One region of the Thalassotalea agariperforans genome, then DNA from elsewhere that is predicted to be linked to it. Evidence: predicted binding sites of a transcription regulator. Region 1 holds the regulator's gene; the other holds the start of a gene.
What was found. The regulator sigma-54, encoded in region 1, starts transcription at its own class of promoters, with help from an activator protein. The targets are predictions, from matches to a motif close to GTTGGCACGNNNNTNGNNT.
Positions count from the first base shown of each region.

Region 2: the regulator sigma-54 is predicted to act here: its motif matches at 1,494-1,512, upstream of flgA (flagellar basal body P-ring formation chaperone FlgA).

Region 1 covers NZ_JBQMWH010000001.1:144,081-147,276, reverse strand. Annotated here, with positions in the region: gene lptB (LPS export ABC transporter ATP-binding protein) at 1-685, shown strand, start outside; gene ACSLUO_RS00770 (RNA polymerase factor sigma-54) at 774-2,273, shown strand; gene hpf (ribosome hibernation promoting factor) at 2,294-2,581, shown strand; gene ptsN (PTS IIA-like nitrogen regulatory protein PtsN) at 2,585-3,037, shown strand; gene rapZ (RNase adapter RapZ) at 3,044-3,196, shown strand, end outside.
Region 2 covers NZ_JBQMWH010000011.1:21,635-24,830, forward strand. Annotated here, with positions in the region: gene flgN (flagellar export chaperone FlgN) at 1-262, opposite strand, end outside; gene flgM (flagellar biosynthesis anti-sigma factor FlgM) at 293-601, opposite strand; gene flgA (flagellar basal body P-ring formation chaperone FlgA) at 676-1,380, opposite strand; gene ACSLUO_RS13420 (chemotaxis protein) at 1,545-2,480, shown strand; gene ACSLUO_RS13425 (CheR family methyltransferase) at 2,517-3,196, shown strand, end outside.

The sequences.
Region 1 (3,196 bases):
AGGCCGAAAAGTTGTAAAAAATGTCAGCTTAGCGGTTAAACAAGGACAAATTGTTGGTTTATTAGGACCTAACGGTGCTGGTAAAACTACCTCGTTTTATATGATCGTTGGCCTAGTTGCGAATGACAGCGGATCGATTATGCTTAACGGTGAAGATATGACATTCGAGCCAATGCATGTCCGTGCTCGTAAAGGGTTAGGTTATTTACCGCAAGAAGCATCAATTTTTAGAAAGTTAACCGTTTATCAAAATATCATGGCGATATTAGAAACGCGTAAAGAGCTTAATGCCATAGCCCGTGAAGAAAAGTTAGAAAGTTTAATAGAAGAATTTAACATTGGCCATATTCGCGACAACCTTGGCATGAGTTTATCGGGTGGTGAGCGCCGCAGAGTTGAAATAGCACGTGCTCTTGCCGCTGATCCACAATATATTTTACTCGATGAACCCTTCGCAGGGGTTGACCCAATTTCAGTAGGTGATATAAAGAAAATTATTATTCATTTAAAAAATCGTGGTATTGGTGTATTAATTACCGACCACAATGTTAGAGAAACCCTTGATGTTTGTGAACTAGCCTACATTGTTAGTCATGGTGAATTAATCGCTCAAGGCAGTGCCGATGAAATACTTGCAAATCAGCATGTAAGAGATGTATACCTTGGTGAGCAATTCACGCTATAGTTAAAACAACGTAAAAGATAATCGTAATTTTCCGTATGAGTGTTTAAACAACACAATACAATGTACAACAAGGATAATGACAAGCTAAATGCGCCCATCACTGCAGCTCCGTATAGGACAACAGTTAACGATGACACCCCAATTACAGCAAGCGATACGTTTGTTGCAATTGTCGACGTTAGATTTACAACAAGAAATTCAAGAAGCGTTAGATAGCAATCCACTTCTTGAAGTTGATGAAACACCTCAAACTAACCAAGAAGATGTTCCTGATCGGTTAGAAGAGGCTTTTTCTGCATCGGTAACTGAGAAACCACAACTTGATGGTAGTGAAGATGCAACACCGTCATCTGACGAGTTAAGCACCACGGATGCCATGGAGAAAAATGACATTCCTGAAGAACTGAGTATGGATACAACTTGGGATGACAATTATACTGCTGGCTCAGCAAGCAGTAGCAGCGGAACCTTGTCTGAAGATTATACTTACCAAGGTGAAACTACCGACTCCATACAAGATCATTTAAGATGGCAAATGGAATTAACGCCTTTTTCTGATACCGACCGTACCATAGCCATGGCGATTATCGATGGTATTGATGACGCCGGTTACCTCACCATAACCGCGGAAGACATTTTAGAAAGCCTAGGCGATGATGAAGTTGAATTAGACGAAGTTGAAGCCGTATTAAAACGGATTAATATGTTCGACCCCATTGGTGTTGGCGCACGTTCAATTGCAGAATGTTTGCTCATTCAACTTAACCAATTTGACAAAAGTACGCCTTATTTAGAAGAAACCAAAAAAATAATTGCAAATCATATCGATTTATTAGGCAATCGCGACTATCGTCAATTAATGAGAAAGACGCGTTTAAAAGAGCCACAATTAAAAGAAGTCATGCAACTTATCCAGTCTCTCGATCCAAGACCGGGTGATAGCGTCATTAAAAGCGATGACCAATACGTTATTCCTGATGTTTCAGTTGAAAAGAAAAATGGTCGTTGGGTTGTGGAATTAAATCCTGATTCAGCACCGCGTTTATCAATAAACCAACAATATGCGGCGATGACTAAAACCATGAAGTCATCCGATGATAGCCAATTTATGCGTTCTAATTTACAAGAAGCAAAGTGGTTTATTAAAAGTTTAGAAAGTAGAAATGATACTTTATTAAAAGTATCCAATTGCATAGTTCAACGCCAACAAGGCTTTTTTGAACATGGTCCTGAAGCGATGAGACCAATGGTGTTAAATGATATCGCTGAAGCCGTAGAAATGCATGAATCAACGATATCACGGGTGACAACCCAAAAGTATATGCATACCCCACGAGGAATATTTGAATTAAAATATTTCTTTTCAAGTCATGTTAGTACCGAAAATGGAGGAGAGTGTTCATCAACCGCTATTAGAGCGTTAATTAAAAAATTAGTGTCTGCTGAAACGCCATCAAAACCATTGAGTGACAGCAAAATGGCTGAATTATTGGCTGATCAAGGCATTAATGTAGCCCGACGGACAATAGCTAAATATCGTGAATCATTAGCTATACCACCGTCTAATCAACGAAAAAGTTTACTTTAGTTACTAAAAGGATACAGCTTATGCAAATCAATCTTTCTGGACACCATGTAGAAATTACCGATTCATTACGCGATTTTGTTAATACTAAATTTGCAAAGCTAGAGCGACATTTTGATCACATTAATAATGTTTATGTGGTACTTAATGTTGAAAAAATAAACCAAATAGCGGAAGCAACACTGCACTTAAATGGTGGTGAAATTCATGCTAAGGCCGACAATCAAGATATGTATACCGCCATTGATGCCTTAATTGACAAATTAGATCGTCAAGTACTAAAACACAAAGAAAAGCTAAAACAACATTAACCTATGAAGTTACAAGATATTTTAACACTGGACTGCACTTTATGTGCAGTACCAGCTACCAGTAAAAAAAGAATTTTTGATACCATTTGTCAAACGGCCTCCAGTCACATTACAGAATTAAGCCAACATGAATTGCTCGAAAGTTTAATGAACCGAGAACAAATGGGTAGCACCGGTATTGGTAATGGTATAGCGATCCCCCACGGTCGATTAAGCGAAACTAATCAAGTAGTCGCAGTATTATTAACCACTCAAGAACCAATTGGTTTTGATGCTATTGATAATCGCCCTGTTGATATTTTTGTTGCGTTATTTGTTCCTGAAAGTGCTTGCCAAGAACACTTAAGCACCTTACAAAGTATTGCGCAATTATTCAGTGATAAACAAACCATTAAAAACGTTAGAAAATGCCAAAATAACGACCAGTTATTTCAAATTATTCAAGAAGCGAGCTAAACATTTATGAAGCTGTTAATTGTTAGCGGACGCTCAGGCTCGGGTAAATCAGTCGCCTTAAGAGTACTTGAAGATTTAGGTTATTATTGTGTTGATAATATTCCCGTAAATTTGTTACCCGCACTAACCCACACGGTTATTAATGACAGTAAAAAAGTG
Region 2 (3,196 bases), on a different contig from region 1:
TATTGGCAAAGGTTTCTGCAAACCCAGGATCTGCTAATAACGCTTGATAATTAGGGCTTTCTTTTGAGGAAGCATCAGTTGCATTAATAACCGTTAATAAGTCGGTTTTTTTATTGGATATAGCAACTAAGGCGTCTGGATCTTGCTGTTGTAAAATTTCTTTTTCTTGTAACAAAATTTGCTCTAATTGCTGAACTTGCAATAACTGTTTATTGATTATGGCTTCAAAAGCGACTCGTTCAGATTCCGGCACTGCAGACATAAATGCTTAACTCGTGTTTTGTTAATAAAATTAAATAAGATCAAATTCAAACTTAGCAATACTCGCTGCTAGTTTTTCTGGGTTTACTTTATATTCGCCGTTGCTAATTGCTTTTTTTAATTGCTCAACTTTTTTTTCATTAACGGCTTGGCCATTCCCTGCTTTTTTTTGTAATTCTGCCATTTGTTTTGCTTGTGGCGTAATTGAAACAGAGTCTTGATTCACTTTCGCTTGAGACGAAGGAGCACTTTGTTGAGCATTGTTCTGCTTAACTTGATTTTGATTTACTTTGCTATTAACAGCTGAACTGTTATTCAAGTTATTGATATTTATAGCCATTATTTATTCCTAACTGCAATCTAGATATACCTGCTAACTTTATATCGGCAGCACAGATATATACTTTAAAATAATTATAAATTAATAACTACTTTATTTATGGCTTTTACCCGTGCAGAGATAACTTTGCCTGAGCGATTGTTTTTAATACGAACTTGTTCGCCTACTGTACCATTAGAGAGGGCTGTGCCGTTTGTTTTTATTTGAAAAGAAGATGAATTTGCTAAAATAGTAACCATTTCACCTTTACAGACAATACAAACATTATTGCTATAAATTGCACTATCTTTTTGTAAATTACGTTTAACTTTGGCTCCTAGTACTTCTTCAATACTATTTAAAGTTGCTCCACGGATCTTATAATCCTCAATAAAAGTAATTTTAGTATTATCGTTATCTAAGATTGAGCCTTTATCAATATTACTGGCCGCGACTAATACAGGTTGTAATTTTGTTACTTTGACAGCTAAGTAGATATGCCAGTTAGTGGGGTCGTCACAACTTAATTTGACATTTATGTTTCTACTATTTTGATTTTCCAGTATATTTACTTTCAGATCCGAGTTACATTCGTTGATATGAATTCTAGGGTCGAGTTCAGGGTTTGAAATAGATATTTTTTGCTCTTTATTATTTTGCGACAGGTATTGTGCTTCCACGCTTGTTTTTGCTAACTTTTCTATTTCTTCGTGGCTGAATGTTTTGCAATAAACCTGTCCACTGAGTAGACAAAAAAGAGTCAACGTTGATAAAAGTGAAAGAAAAGTGATTTTTTTCATAAAATTTTGCTTCTATTTCTAGGGTAATAAGAATACTCGACTATGATTATTAAATAGGTCGAGAAAAGAAAACGTCAAAATTTTAGACATTTAATTTATGATGTAACACTTACAATCAAGAAACGTGCCTGATTTAATTCAGTTTCGTAGAGTATGGAGTTTATATGGCGGGTATTTTAGATTCAGTTAACCAACGGACACAGTTGGTCGGACAGAATAGATTAGAACTTTTATTATTTAAGCTTGTTGGGCCTCAACGTTTTGGCATAAATGTGTTTAAGGTACGTGAAGTTTTACAGTGCCCTCCGTTAACAAAAATGCCGCATCAAGACTCCTATATTAAAGGTGTTGCTCATATTCGAGGGCAAACCATTTCGGTGATCGATTTAAGTAAAGCCACCGGCGGTTATGAAATAACGGAAACAGAAAATAATTTTATTATTATTGCTGAATACAATCGTAGTGTTCAGGGTTTTTTAGTTGCAGGCGTTGAGCGTATAACAACATTAAGCTGGGCTGACATTATGCCGCCGCCGGAAGGGGCAGGGAAATCTAATTATTTAACAGCTGTCACTGAAATTGACGGTGAAATGGTGTCAATTCTTGATGTTGAAAAAATATTAAATGAAATTAGTCCCGTTTCTACAGAATTAAGCGATGACGTTGCTGATATTTCTGTAGGGCAAGACGTTGGTGATCGTGTTGTGATGATTGCTGATGATTCAACAGTTGCTCGTAACCAAGTAAAAAGGGCGCTAGAGCCGCTTGGTATTAATATGGTGTTAGCTAAAAATGGTCAAGATGCCTTAGATCAACTGCGAGCGATTAGTGCAGAGTGTGAACATAACATAAGTGAAAAGGTCGCTTTATTAATTTCTGATATTGAAATGCCAGAAATGGACGGTTACACCTTAACCGCTGAAGTAAAAAATGATGAACGCATGCGGACAATGCCTGTGATTTTGCACACCTCATTAAGTGGTGTATTTAACAATGCCATGGTTGAAAAAGTAGGTGCTGAAGATTTTATTCCTAAGTTCCACCCTGATGAATTAGCAACTGCTGTTAAAAAATGGCTACGTATGGATGATCAAGCTTGATATGTTTATTATTGAATATGTAGTTGAGGATTTATAGTGTCGACGAATCAGCTTGATGATCAAAGTTACTCTCAATTTAGAACATTTTTGGAACAACAATGCGGTATTGTATTGGGAGAGAACAAACAATACCTAGTAAAAAGCAGATTAGCGCCATTAATGACTAATTTTAAGGTTGAAACCTTAAGTGAATTAGTTACTCGTACGTTAAGCCCAACTGAGCGTCAACTAAGAGCCGCTGTTATTGATGCTATGACGACGAATGAAACGTTATGGTTTCGTGATGATTATCCTTTTAAATTATTACAAAGCCAAATATTGCCAGAACTCGCCAAAAAAAACACCCCGATAAAAATTTGGTCTGCTGCTAGTTCCTCTGGTCAAGAGCCTTATTCTATTGCTATGTCTGTTTTGGAATATCAGCAAAAAAATCCAGGAGCCTTGAGTCGTGGTGTGCAAATAATTGGTACTGATATTTCTACAACCATGTTAGAACATTGTAAATATGGGCAATACGATAGTTTGGCATTATCGCGAGGTTTATCTGCTGAGCGTAAGCGTCAGTTTTTTGAACCGGGTGAAAACGGTATGTCAAAAGTGAAAGATAATGTTAAAAAATTGGTCAGTTTTCGGCATTTAAATTTATTAAATAGTTATAGCTTAATGGGGCGATTTGATGTTGTTTTTTGCCGTAATGTTTTAATTTATTTTGCACC